Regions from separate parts of the Dehalobacter sp. DCM genome, predicted to be linked through region 2. Evidence: riboswitches for the same ligand, from Rfam matches in the RefSeq annotation. Region 2 holds a riboswitch; the other holds the start of a gene.
The links. Region 2 has a riboswitch for molybdenum cofactor ahead of LPY66_RS19745 (FmdE family protein). Riboswitches for the same ligand answer to the same signal wherever they lie in the genome.
Positions count from the first base shown of each region.

Region 1: it holds a riboswitch for molybdenum cofactor, as region 2 does, so the genes downstream of both, LPY66_RS05400 (molybdopterin molybdotransferase MoeA) here and LPY66_RS19745 (FmdE family protein) in region 2, are expected to answer to the same signal.

Region 1 is NZ_CP092282.1:1,117,202-1,127,740, reverse strand. Features, by position in the region: gene LPY66_RS05430 (MOSC domain-containing protein) at 1-31, opposite strand, end outside; gene mobB (molybdopterin-guanine dinucleotide biosynthesis protein B) at 122-733, opposite strand; gene LPY66_RS05420 (MogA/MoaB family molybdenum cofactor biosynthesis protein) at 873-1,367, opposite strand; gene moaC (cyclic pyranopterin monophosphate synthase MoaC) at 1,455-1,940, opposite strand; gene moaA (GTP 3',8-cyclase MoaA) at 1,967-2,929, opposite strand; gene LPY66_RS05405 (molybdopterin-binding protein) at 3,028-4,047, opposite strand; gene LPY66_RS05400 (molybdopterin molybdotransferase MoeA) at 4,109-5,326, opposite strand; molybdenum cofactor riboswitch at 5,492-5,624, opposite strand; gene LPY66_RS05395 (nucleoside hydrolase) at 5,758-6,645, opposite strand; gene LPY66_RS05390 (molybdopterin-containing oxidoreductase family protein) at 6,703-8,961, opposite strand; gene LPY66_RS05385 (radical SAM protein) at 8,969-10,294, opposite strand.
Region 2 is NZ_CP092282.1:4,220,446-4,230,984, reverse strand. Features, by position in the region: gene LPY66_RS19755 (hypothetical protein) at 36-599, shown strand; gene LPY66_RS19750 (DUF2325 domain-containing protein) at 699-1,004, shown strand; molybdenum cofactor riboswitch at 1,143-1,271, shown strand; gene LPY66_RS19745 (FmdE family protein) at 1,437-1,982, shown strand; gene LPY66_RS19740 (hypothetical protein) at 2,093-2,428, shown strand; gene LPY66_RS19735 (ABC transporter substrate-binding protein) at 2,532-3,668, shown strand; gene LPY66_RS19730 (FecCD family ABC transporter permease) at 3,668-4,729, shown strand; gene LPY66_RS19725 (ABC transporter ATP-binding protein) at 4,729-5,508, shown strand; gene tsaA (tRNA (N6-threonylcarbamoyladenosine(37)-N6)-methyltransferase TrmO) at 5,527-6,372, shown strand; gene LPY66_RS19715 (alpha/beta-type small acid-soluble spore protein) at 6,453-6,680, shown strand; gene LPY66_RS19710 (DEAD/DEAH box helicase) at 6,865-8,328, opposite strand; gene LPY66_RS19705 (ABC transporter substrate-binding protein) at 8,626-9,780, opposite strand; gene LPY66_RS19700 (hypothetical protein) at 10,024-10,260, opposite strand.

The DNA.
Region 1 (10,539 bases), 1.4 Mb from region 2:
CACTGATATTGACCGCAATAACTTTTGCCATGAGTTAAGACCCCTTCCAAAGCTAAAAAATAATGATGACGCTATATGACAGCATGAGATCGCAGATACTTATGTGCTGTACACACTATGCTCATTGGTTCAGGTTAAAAACGCTAATAATGATGTCCGCAACACGCACATAATCATTGAGATCAATCAAGGGAACCGGGGCTGCAAGATCCTCGACATCGGTGATAACGCCAAGCAGATTTTCTGCCGGGGATACGATCTCTGTTCCCAGCTCTCTTCTAACCACTTCAAAACGCGGCCTTTGGGACATTTTAAAACCTTCAACCAGGATAATATCGACATTCTCAATCATTGGAATAACCTCTTCAATATCCTTCTTGGTTTCAGTTTTTTGAATGACCGCATATTTATCCGGCCCGATGATCGCGGTAGCCGTTGATCCTGCTTCGGCAAAACGCCAGCTATCTTTACCCGGTTTATCAATATCAAACCGGTGGGCGTCGCTTTTGATTACACCGATCCGATAACCGCGTTCGGTCATTTCCCTGATCAGCTTCTCGAGGAAAGTCGTCTTGCCGGTTCCTGATTTTGCAGCAACAAAACAAACTACCGGGACAGCGCTCGCCGCTTTCTCCGATGAGTTATTGCCCGTATCTCCCCCAGATACCGAATGGTAATTATGACGTCCATTTCTGATATCACTGCTATTGACCGATAACATTGTACCTGCCATATACCCCACTCCCCTTATCGTATCGATGGTACAGGTATCTATCCGTTCGTTTTTGTATTCTAGTACAGCATTCTTGAATTCTTTTTACACCTCAAATCAGGTCTGCGTGCCACAGTTCCGGCGACAAGCTTTCTTTAACTTAAGGTTTTTGAGCGCATTCGCCGGCGGTTCCCTTTAATATTTCAATACCGTGTTCTAGCGACTGCAGGACAACAGCGAGACATTCCTTCACACCTTTGGGACTGCCCGGTAAATTAATAATCACTGTTTTGCCTCTTATCCCGGCTTGAGCCCTTGAAAGCATCGCTCTGGGTGTGACCTTCAGGCTTGCATAGCGCATAGCCTCAGGAATCCCAGGTGTTAATCTTTCGACGACTGTAAGGGTTGCTTCTGGGGTAACATCTCGTGGTGAGAATCCCGTCCCACCGGTGGTTAAAATAACGTCTACTTTAAGTTCATCAGCAAATTCAATCATCTTTTGTTCAAGGACCCTCTGTTCATCCGGGACAATAACTACGTCCTTGACTTCCCAGCCAATCTCTTCAACCATCGATTTAATCACTTGTCCGCTTAAATCTTCTCTTTCTCCGCGGGAACCTTTATCACTGGCTGTAATAACACCGACAGTTATCATGTTTTTCACCTCTTACCTATACACACTGTCTTCTATTCTTTAGTTCATGACCCATGCTTCCAAATGGATTCAAGGAAAAAACAACGATTATGGTTGCGTTTCCCTCAAATAATTGCCGCTCTTGCCGCCGGATTTGCTCACAAGACAGATGTCTCCGATCACCATACTCTTTTCGGCGGCTTTACACATGTCATAGATCGTTAGAGCGGCAATCGATACGCCGGTCAACGCTTCCATTTCGACACCGGTTTGTCCGGTATTCTTAACTGTTGCCTCAATCTCAACTTTACTTTCCGCGTCATTTATATTGAAAGAAACATCAATACCAGAAAGCAATAGGGGATGACACATCGGAATGAGGTCCGACGTCCTTTTTGCACCCATAATGCCAGCAACTTGGGAAACAGCCAATACATCACCTTTAGCCAAGGCTCCCTGCTTAACCAACGCCAATGTTTCCGGCTTCATTCGTATCTCACCACGGGCAACGGCTACCCTAACTGTATCTGCTTTTTCACTGACATCGACCATTCTGGCGCGTCCCTCTTTGTTAAAGTGAGTTAGTTCACTCATAATCATCTACTCCCTTGTATTCTTTATTATCCGCCAATTTCGTGCATATTCCGAATGACTGGTTCATAATCGTTGCTTTGAATGCAGTGACGCATTGGCTTGGCTTTGATACCATCCATCAAGAACTTATCAAATTCATTTTCAGCGTAATCTTTAATATCAATCTCCACATTGGAGTGAAGGCACGGTTTTAGCTTGCCGTCCGGCGTCAGTCTGATCCGATTGCAATAATGGCAGAAATGGCTGCTGAGCGGGCTGATCAGACCTACCTTACCTTTACTGTTCGGCAATTTGTAAAGACGCGCCACGCTGCCGTGTCCTTTAGAAGGCATAGAAATTAGCGTAGGCACTCTTTTCAATATTTCATCATTGGCGAGGAAATGTTCCGTATCCCACTCGCTGGCTTCACCTAGCGGCATGAGTTCAATAAAACGCACCTCAATATCTTCATCCCTGGTCAAATTAACGAAGTCTTCGATCTCATCATCATTGAATCCGCCGATCAGCACAATATTGATCTTCAGCGGAAACAATTTAGCTTCTTTCGCTGCGCGGATTCCTTCTAGAACATCGTCTACCTTACCGCATCGCGTAATTTGACGATATTTATCCGGATCCATACTGTCGATGCTGATATTGACCCGAGTTAAACCCGCTTTTTTTAAGTCTTCAGCGTAATTTTTCAAAAGCAGCCCGTTGGTCGTAAGTCCCAGTTCTTTGAGACCGTGTTCTTTTAAGGCAGAAATGTTACGGACCAAATCAAGTATACCTCTGCGAACAAGTGGTTCGCCGCCGGTTAATCTGATTTTAGTGATACCCAGCTTAACTGCACTCTCAGCTACTTTTTCAATCGTTTCCAGATTTAAGATCTCCCGGTGTTCTTTTTTATCAATACCATTTTCCGGCATACAATAAGTGCATTTTAAATTACACAGATCGGTGACGGATATCCGTAAATAGTTGATATCTCTGCCATAACCATCAATCATATTTTATCTCTCCTCAAATGCGCGTAAAACGTATTTTGCTGACGATTCTATAGTTTGGACATGACACTTTATAATCCTGGATCTGGGGTCAGGGTCAATTATCTGCAAAAATAACAGTTTGGATATTGACACATTTGGCAGTTGCTGCATAAGCCGCCTTCACCCATCCGAATGAAATCGTTTTTACTTAGGGTTTCGCAGGTAAATATTTTCGGTAATACCGCATCCAAAACAGTCGTTTTATAATAAGCTGCGGCACCGGGTACACCTAATATAGGTACACCACGCAAATAGGCCAGCATAAACATATTTCCGGGCTGAACAGGCACGCCGTAAGTAATCACTTCTGCACCCGTTCCTCTGATTGCCCCCGGTGTCAGATCATCCGGATCAACCGACATGCCGCCGGTCATAATGATCAAATCAGCCTTCTTGTCCATAAATTCATAAATCTTACCCTGAATAAGCTCCAGCTCATCCGGGCAATATTCCTGACCAATGATTTCAGCTCCAAAATAATCAACTTTCTTGCGAATGACAGGTCCGAATTTATCCTTGATCCTGCCTTTAAAAACCTCACTGCCGGTGATTACAATACCGACTTTCAGCTTTTTATAAGGCTGAACAGAAAATACCGGTCCATGTAAAATACACAACTCTTCCACTTTGCGTATATTTTCTTCTTTCGTAACAAGGGGAACTATACGTGCTGCAGCTATCTTTTGGTCTACTTCCACTTTAAAGTTACTCGGCAAAGAGGGAATAGTCACGTGCTCAATGGAATTGATCTCATATAAAAGTGAGCTTTTGATCCGTAATAAGCCTTTTTCTGTGGATATGAGAGTTGTTTTTCCCTCCTGCGGTTCTGTATACCGGATGTTTTCACCCATCACAGCCTGTGCCATACGAACAGCCGCGTCATCCTCATGAATCTCGCCGGCGTTTTCTTCCCAAACGTATATGTGTTCTTTTCCTAGGCTTAATAGTTCTTCGACATCTTCCTGACAGATAACATGATTTCGCTTAAACGCAGCGCCTTTGAATTCTCCAGGGATTACTTTCGTTATATCGTGACAGAGAATCATACCCACTGCATCTTGAACTGCTACCTTTTTCACTTATATCTCCTCCGGTATGACTTTTTTTGATTCATTTCTATGGTTTATTTTGATCAACAAATTATTCAACCTTATAAACAGTCAACTTTTCTCCGGCTTTAACAGGTCCGCTCTTTTCAGGGACCTCTGCCAGAGCATCACATCCAAGCAACGAACTGAGGACACCGTTACCTTGTTCCCCGGTAGTCTCAATATTGGCTAAACCGTTTTCAAAGACAATCCTGCCTCTGATAAATCGTCTGCGAGGACTTCCTTTGCGAAAATCTGCTTGCATAGTCGCTACAAGCGTCTCATTGTGATAAGCGTTTCTACCCGCCATCCTTTTAAGAAAAGGTACGACAAGAAGTTGATATGTTACTATTGCTGCCGCAGGATTGCCGGATAAACCGATGAGTATTTTTCCCTCCCTGACAGCGACGAGGCAGGCTGAGCCGGGTTTGATATCTATTTTCCAAAACAGCGTTTCTGCACCAAGATAGTCGGCTGCAAAACGGATGACGTCATAGTCGCCGACAGATACACCGCCGGTTGTGATGACAACATCGGCTTCCTCCCATCCTTTTTCCACTAAATCGGCTACTGCTTCCATTGTATCTTTGCACATTCCTATGACGATCGGTTTGATCCCGATTGTACGAAGGTAACCTTGGAGTGTATAGATATTACTGTTTCGAATTTTTCCGGGACGGAGATCCTCTGAGGCATCGATCAGTTCATCACCCGTTGAGATCAACGCTACCTTGGGTATTTTATAAACCGGCACGTGAGCTACGCCAAGCGAAGCCATTACTCCCATCAACGGGGGTGTAATGAGCGTACCTTTGGTCGCCATGATTTGCCCCGCAGCAATATCTTCTCCCGCTGGAACAATATCTTCTCCGGGTTTATATTGTCTGGTTATGGTAATCGTATTATCCCGAACCGCAACCTCTTCAAATTTGGTCACAGCATCAGCTCCTTCAGGAATTGGAGCACCTGTAAGGATTTTTATCGCCTGGCCGGGTCGGACAGGTTGCTTGGCGGTATAGCCTGCAGGTACTTCTTCAATAACTTCCAGTGTTACAGGTTTAGCCGGACTTGCTTCTACTGTATCTTCAGCCCGTAATACATACCCATCATAAGGTGAACGGGCAAAGGGCGGTATGTTTTCCTGAGAATATATATCCTCGGATAGTACACTTTCCAGGGTATCAGCCAAGTCCAATTTTGTACTTTCCACAACGTTACAATATTCAAATAACAGGCTCTGAGCTTCTTCCAGCGATATGTTGTTTTTCAACGTTGATCCTCCTCATAAAAAATCGTCTCTCCTTACCACCTGTGGTACCGCGGCATAAATTCATCCATGAATAATCGCCGCTCCTTGCCATCCGTGGCACAAATTCATCCATGAATAAATAAATTCCTGCACGGACATGCAGGAATAAATTTTTGGTTTGAAAAAACCATTCATATTCGCATCTCCTTCGCGATACAGCAAGTAACAAAATTTCTTCTGTCACTCCGTGGACTTTGTCCAGACCTCAGGTCCATAGCATAATACTTTAGGACTTTAAGGCTCGGAGAAAAATTATATGATTTTTATAAAAATTGTTACCTACATTATAACCTAAAAACCGTTTTCTGTCTCTATCTTATTATAAAATAGTGTGATTTCATTAAGGCTTACATTTTATTACATTTGCGTTTTAATTTAGCAAAGCCAACTGATCACTTGATATGAAAAGATAACCAAGTCGTATACACTTCCTCAATAAAATCCCGTGAGTCCGTTATTACCGGCAAGTTGATAAACGGTAATCCGGAGTGTTGAGAATCCTTAGTATCATCAAACAGAAGAAAACCCTGCTTCAAGTCTTCCAGATTTGTTTTTAGCATCTTAAAACAATCGGTAAACAGTGACCTATCCATTAAATATACAGCTGCGACAACATCCCAATTATAAAATCCGTCTGTTTCAAATATCTTCATTATATGGGTAAACCAGTACATGCAATTATCGCGGAGATAGTGGGTTGATGGACTGGGACAGTTGAGTTTTCCAATAAACTCCTCTCGGCTAAAAAAGGCCTTTAGACAGTTATTACCGGTAATAATAGAGATATTTCTTCCATTTTCCATCAGCACCTTAACCGCTTCCAGGTCACAAGAGAAATTCAGTTCATCCAAATTTCTCTCGTTGATGATCAAGGGTTCCGTAATGCCCCCCATGACAACGATTTCAGCAGTTTTCTGAAAAAAGAGAGGATCTTTGAGAAAGGCCGCATAGATGTTAGTTAGCGAACCAGTCGCCAGTATGCTAATACTCCCCGGATCGGCATCAACAGTCTTTACAAGAAAATCCACAGCGTCGCTGATATGGGTGTGATTATCCGGACAGCCTTTGAAGAAAGGTATATCCGACCGTCCAATCTCATGCAGCATACGTTGTGTATTGGTATAGACCGTCTCGACGTCACTGTTTCCATAAGTCGTCGTAATTCCGCATATTTCCGCATCCATCTTACCCAAGAGATAAATCAAGGCCAGACCATCATCAACATCCGCGCCTTGCACGCCCATCGTATTGTCACAGTCAAAGATAATCTTCTTATGCAAAAGAACCCTCCGGTCATACTTTTATAATGCAATATCTATGCCAGTCAATTTTTTATTTTATAACCTTTTGATTTTACAGGACAAACCGTTATAGGTCCAAGTACCGATCAACGGATCGGAAGTTTCAATATCCGCATTGGTAAGAATATTGGCATTCCCCAGCCATAGTCCGCCCAGATCCGGTTCTGCTGGCTGCATCTCCGGATACCACCATCCATACTCCAGACTGACAACATCGTCACACATGACAGATATTTTTAAAGTAAACACTGCTTTTCCCCGATCTGTTTCGACCTGGACTTTGCATCCGTCTTCCAACCCTAACTTTGCAGCGGTAGCTGCACTTATTTCCGCTAAAGGTTCCGGATGTGTCGCCCGGAATTTTTCCAAATGGTGATAACTCGACGCGTAATACGGTTGAAAACGTGCACCGCTAATCAATATTAATGGATATTCCTCATATTGGGCCTGAACGGGTTTTGGCGTAGGGAGCGGATCGGCGCCGATCTCTTGCAGAAGTTCACTGAAAAGCTCCACTTTTCCACTGACTGTGGCAAAACCTTTGTACTTGCCGGTTGCCGGATCGATATCCGCATACTTAAAATAGTCATTCGGCGGGCAATAAAGTCCGGTATCACAATATTCTTCCCAGGAAATACCCGCCGGAGCTAATGATGAGATCATGGCATCGTGGTAAGTTTCCCATGGCCAGTCCGTATCCGATTGGCCCAGTCGCAGCCCCAGTTCTTTCCAGAAGTAAAAGTCCGGTCGGCGTTCATAATAGGGTTCTACCGCTTGGTCGCCGCCATAGGCAATATTGGCGGTGCCAGCCTTTGTCTCAATAAGAGGCCGTTCCAGAATTCCTGCGCTCGGCAGCACATAGTCAGCCAGCATGGAGGTGGGATTTGGGAACAATTCCAACACAACCATCAGGTCCAAGCTCTTCATTGCTTCATAGATCAGATGGGTATCTGCCTGCGTTAGTAACGGATCCGAAGCCATGACAATAAGTGATCTGACAGGATAGGGTTTACCCGTTAACATGGCATTCCAAACAAGGTTGGGGTGTGCTGAAGTCAAATAGCGCATCGGCAGGCGTTTCCCATGCTTCATCGTTTGCTGACGGACTTTTTCATACCCGGTGAATGCCTGTAAACTGAGTTTATCCTTGGCAATGTATTTTGCCGCCATCGCCGCCGCATGCTGTTCACTTAATTCCAAATCGATTTCGGGAATAAAATCGGGCATTTCACTGATATGGGAAGCATACGGTCGGTCCAGGTTGCCGGTAATGGCACGTAAGATAGCAATTGCCCGATGGGTTGGCACACTGTTTGGCCCCAGCTGATCGATGCCCCGTCCACTATGCAAGGTAGCCGGTCCATTTTTAGCATATAAATGTGCCACCTCCCTGATCATGTCCGCGGGGACACCGGTGATCTCCTCAACAAGATCCGGCTTATAAGAAAGCACATGCTGTCTAAGCTGCTCAAAACCATGACACCATTGTGTGACAAATTCCTGATCATATAAATTCTCCGTGATGATCACCTGAAGCAAGCCTAAAGCAAATACCGCATCGGTTCCGGGCCGAATCCCCACCCAATGGGTTGCAATCTCCGCGGACCGGGTTCTTCTTGGATCAACAACGATAAACGGTTTTCCCGTCCTGCTGAAAGCCTGTATCGTACGCCATAATACGGAGTTATCTGATTCGGCAGGATTAACACCCCAGAGAATCAGGCAGCCTGTTTCTTCCTGGTCAAGTTCCATGTCAATTGGCCAGCCATATGTCAGGGAATTAATCCAGATACCCGGGTTCCAGCAAATCTGGCCGATACCCATATTATTTGGACTTCCAAAAAGGGCCATGAAACGATGCAGCGGCCAAAAGGTCGTGTGCGGTCCGCCGATACTGGTAGCTAACATTTCAGGTCCATAGTTTTGCTTTAACGACTGAAGTTTTGCAGCGATTTCATCCAGGGCTTGATCCCAAGAAATCCTTTCCCATTGTCCGCTACCGCGTTCCCCCACTCTTTTCATAGGAAAGTTAATTCGCTGCGGATGATCCAGTATTTCCGGGGCCATTCGCCATCGCCGACAGCCCTTTTGAATATTCGCATCACCCGGAAAGCGCGTGGGATCAGGACTGACTGAAGTCACCTTCCCGTCTTGGACAGTTGCGGTCAAACCGCATTGATATCCGCAGAATCGGCAGTTTGTCCGAACTGTCTTTTCGTTCAAATTCCTATCGGCATTCCCGGTTCCTAAACCATTATTGTGAGATGTGATAAACACATTATCATTACTACCCATAACGTCATCATCCTTCCGGTGCAAAGAGATCACTCATCCGTTTGCCGTCGATATTGGTCAGCTGATAGGAGCAAAAGGGCACTAAACACCCGTCATTTCTCGCAACAGTCATACTGCATTCCTTTAAACGTTTGAGATCCATACTAAAAGCATCCATATAATTCATGATGACGATAGACACGCCGGATACGAGATCAGGATATTTATTAGAGGCTATATCTCCCAATACAGAACCTTGAGGGCTGTCCGGATTGAAAGCTTCTATATATTCCTGGGGTGATATCTGCCGGGTAAACGGCAGGAAATGTCCTTTTTCTTCAATGATATATGTTGCCGATGAGCAGATAGGATGAGAACATCCCAGCGGCAGAAAATCATACGGTTGAATCAATCCTTTACTTTGGTCTGCCAACATGAAAGCGACATCACCCATGGTCAGCCTTTTTTGAATCGTGACGTCAAAACGTCCGGAGCCGAAGGCAGGCTGATACGCTAGTCCGGCAATAACATCCCGGTTTTGCAGCGCAAAGTTGAGTACATCACCCATTTGGTCCTCGTTAATGCCTTCAATGACTGTCATGGCCAGGACAACCTGTACCCCCACCTTACGACAATTCTCAATCGCCTTCAGTTTATACTCCAAGATATTTTCTCCCCGGATCTTTGCATAGACGTCACCAGTCAATCCATCAAATTGCATATATATGCCGCTGATGCCTGCTTCGGCCAGTTCCTGAATATATGCCGGATCGCGTGCAATGACAACACCGTTGGTGTTGACCTCGATATAATCAAACCCAATTCTTCTTCCCATTCGAACAATTTCGGGCAGATTTTTACAAATAGTCGGCTCACCGCCGGTCAGTTGAATACTGGTTTGTGCCCCGGATTGCGCCAGAATTGCTTTATATTTATCTTCAATAATTTGAAGGTCAAAGTCATGTTGAATGACACCTTTCGCCGCTTCAGCTGCCATAAAGCAGACCGGACACCGAAGATTGCAACGTTCGGTAACCTCGATTTCAGCCAGTGTGCAGTGGCGGAGATGCGATGTACAAAAACCGCAATCATGCGGACAACCCTGCTGGGACTGCCTGAAAACCTGCGGTTTTTTCAAGGGCAGGCGAAGATCACTCATCCAGCGATAGTGGTCGATATCCGGCCAAACATAGGTAATAACCTTCCCGTGTTCCGGACACGTCTTCTCCATATAGACGGCTCTATCCTGCACCACGATTTGCGCATCGATTACTTTTAAGCAGACAGGACAGACACTTTGGGTCTGATCGATAATTTCGGCATGATCTAAGACAGCGGTATCATTTTTCAACATAGAACCTTCTCCTTTTGACCCGCTCATCATACGATCGTGATCACCGGGCATTTATATAATACGAAATACGCTAAAAAAGATAATCAAATAAGGGCAAACCACAAATATACTAATAACAATTTCCGAGGTTGTAGTTCCGATAGTAGGATACACTATCTGTTGCTGTCTGTAAAATCCGCATATTGGGTTTCCAACCTTAAATATACACCAGAATAACCGTCATGATGAAGATATACGCCACATCG
Region 2 (10,539 bases):
TATTTCATTTAATTTGATTGAAAGGTGGAATCATCATGAAAATGGATCCATATAACAACGAACCTTATCAGATTCAACCGAAGTTAAAAGATGAACAAGCTAATACTGAAAATAAAATAGAAACCATTGCAATTCAAGACGCCATGGGAAGATTGAATTACCGAAAAATCGTCTCAGAAAAAGATCTGCCTAAAAACTCGGTGAGTATGGTGGATGGAATTGCTGTCAAAACAATTTATTTCAATTTATTAGATGCTGAAGAATGGAGTGAAGGTTACGAATATATTTACAGGAAGGCCGGCATGGAGATTCCATATGGATTTGATGCCGTCGTTCCATTAGATGAGTATGAAATTGACGCTGACGATAAACTTAAAATAGTTAAAATACCCCAGCCCGGACAAAATATTATTCTGGCAGGTTCGCTTCTGCAGAAGAATCAGTTAATTGCTCCGGCATTGGCACCTTTAGGCCAATTAGAAGTGGCACTCCTAAAAGCCGTTGGGATTAGACAGATAGAGGTATTGACGGAAAATGCCATTCATTATTTGGCACGGGTCAGGAAGATGCCTTCTTATTCTGCAATCAATATTTTTTAACCTTTAATTCAGTATTACAGGGCAAAGCAGCAGAAATTTGTTTTTTTGTTTTGGGATATAGAGTTCAGTTGATAATGTACAAATTAGGAGGTAAACGGAATGAAGATTGCAATAATTGGCGGTTTTAACATAGGAGCCTTCAGTAGAGAGAGTGAGCTGATGGCTAATAATCAGATACGATGTCATGACGGTTATCCCAAAAAACGAAATAAGAAAGTCCTGAATAATTTAATCAGAGATTCTGATTATGTCATCATTGTTCAAGATGCATGTTCGCATTTGAGTATGTGGGAAGCAAAAGAATCCGTTAAAAAGTACAAAAAAAATGTATGCTATTCCAGGAGCCATGGTTTGGCAACCATCACTAAGACAATCGAAAAAGAGTTGGCAAAACAATTTGCTTGAATCGAAAGAATATGTTTTTGAATTGTATTTAGTTGTTGTTAGTTTATATAGTGTATTGACATTGTGTTGCCGCAAAATTATAATGTTTATATTAGTTATTGTTTGTTTGTGTTGGCTTATACGATGTCGCAAGTGAAAAAAATAAATATTCTCCGAGCTGTTTGCCTAAAGATATTTCTATGGGAAACAGACTGGGTTAACACCCACAGGGTGCGTCTGGAAACGGACTTGCCTTCACGCTTGAAAAGGAGCACAGCATGATCTGACTTGATACCCTAATGCTCTGTGATTACGCGGAGCATTTTTTATACGTGGTCATATCGGAGAATGAGAAATGCGTATCGATTTGGTGTGACACCTAAATCAGCCATCATGCAAACCGATATTCTAATAATCGATTTGAGAATTAGAATAATGGGAAGAGGGATTGAAATGCGTACATTTAAAGAAGATTTAGAGGCTGCTTCAGCTTATCACGGACATTTATGTGCAGGAATGTTCATCGGCGTCCGGATGGCCCGCTTTGGATCAAAACTATTGGGTATTGAAGATCCGCTAACATTTAAGGATTTGATCGTCTACGTGGAAATCGATCGATGTGCTTCCGATGCGATCTGTGTCGTAACAGGCTGTACATTAGGGCGTAAACGGCTGAAACTCGTTAACTATGGAAAAATGGCTGCGACTTTTCTAAATCTCCAAACGAACGAAGCGGTCCGTTTGAGTTCTGCAGCAAATATTCAAATGCCGGATGATGCTGATCCCTATCAGTTTTGGGAGGGGTTTGATGACCGAGATCTTTTCAAAGTAGAGAAAGTGACCGTGGATATCCTGCCGCGGGATTTACCCGGGAAGCCGCTGCGGTCTATCCAATGCAGCCAATGCGGAGAAAAAGTGATGGATGCCAGGGATGTAGAGAAAGATGGCATGACATTATGTCTGTCTTGTGCCGAAGAGGCTTATTACCGGAAATTATAACATTGATATCATAGGGCCACTCAAGTAGGTTCGGATATGCCTGGCTTACAGCTTTAAAACAGTTACATTGGTTGTTGAGGGATTATACATTATGTGATCGTAAAAAGACTTTGGAAAGCGCAAAGGAGGCAGGACTGAAACTGTCGAGCGGTTTTCTTCTGAGTTTTGGTCTATCTGAGCAAGCGTTTGTGGAGGGTCTGAAGTATCTGAAGAGTATTGATGCGGATTGGATCGCCATTCAGCCATTTGTTCCTTACCCTTACACTGATTTACAGAATGAAAATCCGACTAATCCGTATCAATGGGCAAGAGCAATGGCCGTCACGCGGTTATATACCGACGAGAGAACCAATCTTGTCGCCACTGAGAACGCCGGTGTTTATGCCAATTTTCTTTCTCTGACAGGTGCGAATGGTTTTTTCATTTTTCCAAATCAGCAACGATAATTAGCATAGATAATGCGCCGGCAGAACAAATGTATACAGGAGCAGAACGCTTCTTTTATATACACCACATAATAATTAATATTTAAAGGAGAAATTAGAGAAAATGAAGTCAAAGAAGTTTACGCAATTCCTTGCTCTGAGCATCTGTTTAGTCCTCGGGCTGCTTTCGCTGGTGGGGTGCTCGGCTAAATCCGCCTCGACTGACAACTCGTCGAAACAAACAGCAGCGGTCCAATTAACGAAAATCGTTGATGGAAAGCGCGAGTTTACAGACATGATGGGGAATCAGTGCAGCATCCCGGCGGAAGTTAAGAAAGTATACTGCACCAGTCCTATCGGGACCTATATGGTTTATACGGTCGATCCGGATAAGCTGATTGGCTGGAACTCTAAAATGACGGAAGATGCCTTACAGTATATCAATGAAAAATACAGAGACCTCCCGGTACTCGGCGGGAACATGGGTGGTAAAAACACGTACAATACGGAATATATTATCAGTCTTAAACCGGATATTATTTTGAGTATTGGTCAAAAAGGACAGAACATAGCCAGTATTCAAAAGCTATCAGAACAAACAGGAATCCCCGTTGTCAATCTCGATTACTCTCTTACGGCTACGGAACAGGCTTACCGACTGCTTGGTGAGATCCTTGGCCAATCGGAACGTGCGAATATGCTCGCAGACTATGTTAAAGAATCCTTAGACAGAACAAAATCCATGGTTTCCAAGGTTCCCGACGATAAAAAAGTAAAGGTATACTATGCGGAAAGTGCAGACGGACTGAGTACCGATGGATCCGATTCTATGCATACGGAAGTGCTGAACTTCGTCAATGCAGCGAACGTGGTTACGTTGGAAACCTCAGCGCAAAGCATGGGTACAGAAGTCTCCATGGAACAGATCCTGAACTGGAATCCCGAAGTCATTATCGTCAATTCGATGATGGGTGGAGACGATTTCCTGAAAACAGTTAATACCGATTCCAAGTGGTCCAGTATCTCAGCCGTTAAAAACAATAGAATCTACAAACCGGCAGCGCTTCCTTTTGGTTGGTTTGACCGGCCGCCGTGTATGGCAAGGGTCATTGGCGCAGAATGGCTGGCCAGTGTATTATATCCCGAATATGTTCAAGTGGATCTGAAGAGTGATGTCAAAGCGTTTTATAAGACCTTTTATCAAGTCGATATTACCGATGTACAAGCTACCGCACTGATTAACGGAGGCGGAGAAAAATAATGCGGGATACTCATAAAACGGCAGCCGATGCTCCCTGCGCTTTGAGCTGGGGGAATCGGCGGCCGTCCATCCCCGTGATGACGGCACTTATATTACTGCTTATCGCTGCTTTTATATTTTCCTTGACGATCGGCAGGTATGGGATTCCGTTGGATCAATTAATGCGCATTTTCTTTGAAAAGATATTCGGAACAGCAGAATTGGGGACAGTGGGAACCGTCCTGTTCAATGTACGTATTCCCCGTATTTTATGCGCGATTATGATTGGCGCTGCTTTAGCCGGTTCGGGGGCAGCTTACCAGGGCATTTTTCGAAATCCTATGGTTTCCCCCGATATCCTTGGTGCTTCTGCCGGAGCCGGTTTTGGTGCTGCTTTTGCTATCCTGAATTCCTTTAACATTCTATCCATTGAGATTACAGCGTTTATCTTTGGCCTGGCTGCAGTGGGTTTGACATACGGGCTTAGCAGCATCATTGGGCGCAATTCAACCGCGGTTCTCGTGTTGGTACTCACGGGGATGGTGGTCCAGAGTCTTTTTTCTGCGTTTACCTCTATTACAAAGTTTGTAGCGGACCCAAATAATAAGCTGCAGGAAATTACATTTTGGCTGATGGGGGGACTGAACTCGATCACAAACAGGGAAGTGCTGATGATGCTGGTTCCCTTTGTGATCGGATTAATTCCGCTTTTTCTTTTCCGCTGGAAGATCAATGTTCTGTCATTTGGTGAAGAGGAAGCCAAAGCAATGGGAGTGGATACATCCAGGGTAAGACTCATACTAATCCTGGCATCAACGCTATTGACCTCATCGGCCATCTCGGTTGCCGGTATGGTAGGTTGGGTCGGTCTTATCATTCCGCATTTAGCCCGCCTGATTGTAGGACCGGATTATAAAGTACTCATGCCGGCATCGGTTTTAATTGGCGGAACGTTTCTTTTGATGGTTGATAATGTGGCGAGAACAGCCTTTGTTACTGAGGTTCCTCTAGGCATACTTACTGCCATTATTGGAGCACCATTTTTTCTGTATCTGCTGATGAAGGGAAGGAGCGCATGGTAATGCAACTGGAAGTATGTTCAGCTGTTTGCGGCTATCAAGACAGAAAGGTCATTGACGGAATATCTTTTTCCGTATCCCCCCATGAGATTCTGTGTTTGCTTGGACCGAATGGTGTGGGAAAAACAACACTATTCAAAAGCATTCTGGGATTTCTAAAGCTCCTGGGCGGCTCCATTCAGGTAGGCGGTGAGGACGTAAGTCGGTGGACACGTAAACGTTTCGCCCAAGTCATCGGTTATGTGCCACAGAATCACACCCCGCCATTTCCATTTACAGCGCTTGATGTTGTGACAATGGGACGTACAGCGCATCTTGGTACGTTTTCTACGCCATCGAAGGAAGATAAACGTTTAGCCATTGAGTCTATGGAGACCATCGGCATTGGATTCCTTCAAAACAGGGTATATACGGAAATCAGCGGGGGGGAGCGTCAGATGGTACTTATTGCCCGAGCTCTCGCCCAACAGCCGAAAATACTCGTTATGGATGAACCTACATCCAATTTGGATTTTGGCAACCAAATGCGCGTTTTGGGTAAAATAAAGAAATTAGCAGAAAACGGCCTTGGTGTTGTTATGACCACGCATTGCCCGGATCATGCATTTCTATGCAGTACGCGTGTGGTTCTGCTGCACGATGGCGGCTTCAAAATTGGCGAGCCGGATGAAATCGTAACAGAGGATAGTCTATGCGAGGTCTATGGCGTGAAGGTAAAGATAGCCAGCATGCCTGCAGGTGACGGTCGCTTGGCGAAAGCATGCGCACCTGTACTGACTTAAAATCGATAATTGTTATTAATGAGGGGAGAAAAAGCGGGAATGGTTTCACCGATTACCGATTCAATTGATATCAGACCCATTGGTATTGTTCATTCGCCACAGCGAGACACATCAGGAATGTCCCTAACAGGAGAACAGGCGTGTATTGAAGTATACCCTGAATATGCTCAAGGACTCAAAAGAATCGAAGAGCATTCCTATCTGTGGATACTGTCGTGGTTTCATCAGGCTAATCGAAATACCAGGGAAACAACACCACGAAAGGTCAATCCCGATGCGCCGTTATATGGTGTATTTGGCATACGAACTCCTGGCAGACCGAATCCGATCGGGTTATCTCTTGTTAAATTGGATCAGGTTCAAGGAAATAAAATTATTGTTCAAAATTTGGATGCCATCGACGGTTCCCCTGTTTTGGATATAAAACCTTATTATGATCAGGATATTATTTTCTCGCCCCGGTATCCATATATCCGGCCAAAGCAGAAAGAACTACGTAGGGAAATGATGCAAAAAGCGGCGCTTCAGCATCATCAGGAAGAATGCCATGATTTGCTGCTCGCCCTGCGAATGGCCATCGTTGCTGAAGAAGAACTGGGCAATTTGCATTCAGCAGACCTTTTAGTCTCGGTAATCGGTTCGCCCTGTCTGGCTGATACGATTCAGGGCTTGACACGGGCAAGAATAGCTAATCCGTCACGGTTTTTTTATAGGGAAAATGATCATATGACGCTTGTCAGCTGGAAGAAAGAAAATCAGGAGCTTTTCCTTCTTCCTAAATCTTCATCGTATACCAAGGAAGAACTGCGCTTTTTGCCGAATGAGTCGCTGTTTCAAATTGAGTTGATTAATGGAGATCATTGAGTTTTGAAGAATTTTCATCGTATGACATTCTTTGCTCCGCACATAATAAAATCAATAAAACAGAGTTTGGAGTGAAGAAGATGCCACAAATGAATCCGCAGGATTATGCGAAATATTTAATGGAATCAAAGGTACAAATCGCCCAGGAGCTCGGGATTACATTCGATATCGATGGTGATAACGGGCATCTTTCTTCCAGGGATGCGGGCAGGATCGGCGGCCGCTTGGGAGGAAAGATCGGTGGCAATATGGTGAAACGCATGGTGGCTTACTCAGAAGAACATTTAGCAAGAAATGGACATTTGTAACGATTCAGACTCTTGTCTCTGTGCTGATAAGAAAACCATCCACATTAAAAAAGAGATACGCACAATTGCAGAGATAAAAAAACAAGCCCTTTCAGCAAGTTCATGCGGAAAGGGCGTTTTTATTTTGGCCTCTGGAAAGAGACGGTATCCCGAATTCGGAATCAATTCCGAATTTGTAATGTTATTAGCGGCTTTCTCTAAAGTCGGAAGGGGATTTCCGTTTCGGATACCGCGACGGATATTTATTGCCGTCCCGTGAAGGGTGTGTACTGTGATCGCGGTTCCGATTGAATCCTTGATCATAACGATCCCTTCTGGTCTGTCTGCTCCGGAGCGGAGCTTCCTCGGTCAAGACGACAGGTGCCGTGCTTGGCTCCTTGGTCAGCAGTTTTAAAGCGGCTGACAATAGTGTTATGGAGTCATTATCTTCGAGAAGCTCTTCGGACATCTCTTTATATTTGAGAATATCCTCATCCTCAATGGCTTTCAGGATTCTATCCATGGTCAGACGCTGCTGACCAACCAGGACATCGTTGAAGGTTGGCAGCGGTTTACGGGTGATTCTCCGTTTGGCGACTTGTTCTATCAGTCTCAAATGACCAATTTCGCGCGGTGTTACAAAAGTAATAGCCTGTCCGCCTTTGCCTGCTCTTCCTGTACGGCCGATACGATGAACATAACTTTCAGGATCTTGAGGAACATCGAAGTTATACACATGGGTAACTCCGCTGATATCTAAACCTCTGGCCGCGACATCCGTAGCCACAAGAATTTCGGTAAAGCCTTCTTTGAAATGCCGCATGACCGTATCGCGTCGGGCTTGCGTCAGATCGCCGTGGATTCCTTCTGCAGAGTAACCTCTCTTGGTTAAAGCTTCAAATAATTCGTCGACTCTCCGTTTTGTTCTGCCAAATACAATGGCCAGATCCGGTGACTGTATATCGAGAAGGCGGCAAAGAACATCAAACTTAATCTTCTCTGATACCTCGACATAATATTGTTCAATCTGCGGTACAGTTATCTCTTTAGCCTTCATCGTGATCAATTCTGGATCTTTCATGAATCGTTGCGCCAGATCCAGAATAGATTTTGGCATGGTCGCTGAAAAGAGCAGTGTCTGTCTGTCTGTAGGAACCTCTTTAAGAATATTCTCGATATCCTCAACAAATCCCATACTCAGCATTTCATCGGCTTCGTCCAATACTACGGCCTCTATTTGCTGCAGGCGGATCGTTTTGCGCCGCATATGGTCCATCAGTCTTCCCGGTGTACCAACAATGATTTGCGGCCTGTTTTTCAGGGAACGGATTTGGCGGTCAATATCCTGGCCACCGTATATGGGCAGAGCACGAACACCTTTGAATTGTCCGATACGGTTCAATTCTTCAGCCACCTGAATAGCTAACTCGCGGGTGGGAGTTACGACTAACGCTTTAATGCTTTCTCTATCAGCCTTGATCCGTTCAATCATAGGTATACCAAAAGCCGCAGTTTTACCGGTTCCTGTCTGGGCTTGGCCGATGATATCTTTGCCTTCGAGGGCTAATGGGATGGTCCTCTCTTGAATGGGTGTGGTTTCCTCGAAACCCATTTCAGAAATAGCTTTGATCAGTGGTTTACTGAGGCCTATTTCAAAAAAATTTGACATACTTTTTCAGATTCTCCTTGTTAACAATTATTCTTGTTCAATCTCATTTGAACAAGTTCTCCCCGTATAAGTTTATTACATTTCATTCAATATATATTTTGTGCTTATGAGCATTAATCTTATACGGATTTCAGCACGTTATGCTCTATTAAACCTGTTTAAATATTTTAACACATAAAAGCAATGAAATAAAATAAATCGAAGGATAAATTTGGTTTCCCCACTATTTATCCTCCGAAATACGACTTTTTATGATTTATGGCCGATTATAATAAACTATTCTACGTATCATGACTATTATTTCGGTTCGATACGCGTCTCAAATGTCTTGACGCCATCGACAAACTTAATCACCGTAACACTTTTCTTCGGATTATGGGTTGTAGGGTCAACTGTTATGTTGCCGGTGATTCCCTGAAAATCTGTCATGTTTTCTAAAGCTTCCCGTACTTTATCCGTATCGGTGCTTCCAGTTTTTTCAATAGCCGTAATCAACATATTGGCAGCATCATAGGCAAGGGCGGCAAACATAGGGGCATCTTCGCCATATTCTGCTTTATATGCCGCAGCAAAATCAGCTAAGGCAGGATCGTTCATGGCAACTTGATCAAGATAATAGGCTTTGTTCAGCGCTTCTTTTCCCGCAACTTCAGCAATCGGACCGGTCCCCCAGCCATCACCGCCTAAAAAAACGACATCTATTTTCATTTGGCGGGCTTGTTTAATAATTTCACCTGCCTGATTATAATTGCCGGGAATAAATATCAGATCCGCGCCGGTTGAATTAATTTGTGACAGGATTAAACGAAAATCAGTATCAATAGAATTATACTGCTTGGTAGAGACTATTTTTCCGCCGGAGTTTTCAAAAGTCCGGATGAAACTAGCCGCAATCGTGTTGGAATAGAGCATACCCTTATCGACGATGACTGCAGCCCGGGAGACTTTCAATGTATCGGCCGCAAAATTGGCAGCGGCTTCACCTTCATAAGCATTGGAGAAACAGGCCCGAAATACCCAGTTATTCAATCCGTTATTTCCCATGGTGATATTATCGTCTATTGCTGTCGGAGTGATCAACGGAACATTGTTTTCAGTGGCGATAGGAATCGCCGCGATGGTATTCGGACTTGTCATTGGACCAATGATTCCTGCTACTTTATTCTGTGTTATTAGCTGTGTCGCGGCAAGGGTTGATTCGGCGTCTTTGGAATGGTTATCAGCTCCAAAATACTCCAGCTGCTTTTTCAAAATCCCGCCTTTTTCGTTTATTTGTTTTATAGCAAGCTTAACACCGTTTTCTCCGCTTTTGCCATAAATTGCATAACCGCCTGTCAGTTCAAAATTACCGCCGATTTTGATTGTTGCCGTCGGCTTTGCGCTGCAGCCCACAGCTAAAAATAGACAGATCATGATAGCTGTGGTAAGCGACAAGATTCGTTTGACTTTCATGTTATGATATCCCCCCATAAATAATCAACAAAGCCGTTGTAAGATTAAATTCATCTTAAATCGTATAATTTATGGGTAAAGATGTCAATAAGACATGGTATATTTGTCATACATAAAGAAAAATAAGCAGAAGAGACCGTTGCACGTGGTTTATAAAACGCATGTGCAACGGTCTCGAGTTTCCCAATAAAATCATCCAAAGAAATACTGGAGATAGGCGATAAAATGGTAAATCAATACGAATTAATGTAAGATATTTTCTCGAAGCTGCTTCAAATAATTTAGAGCGCTCTCTCTGGTAAGGAAAACTTCCACTCTGTCATCCGCTATTTCAGCATTATCCCAGGTGATAAAGCGGTTATCCGGAAGCGACGTTATATTCCAGCAGATCTGACCGTCTTTATAGACCGTGGTCGTGTTTTCCTGCATCGCATCATAATCCTCATACCCAAAGATCCTGGCAAAATGGTCTCGATCCATCACAAACACCTACTTTTGGAGAAATATTGCCATACGTTTATTCAGCATGCTGTTTACGACTCGTACACGTTTTACCTAGTACAACGTTTTCTAAATACCATGACAGAAGGATGTAATAATCTGGGCTGGTATGCATGCCACATTCCGCTTTCGGCTCTTGCGCCATCCTTGAATTTGCATTAAGGAAGTTAAAATTCTTTTGCCCTCCTTGGCGAATTGCAATCGTTAACAGGAAGTTCAAATTCTATTACCATCCGTGGTGAATTTGAACTTAGGACC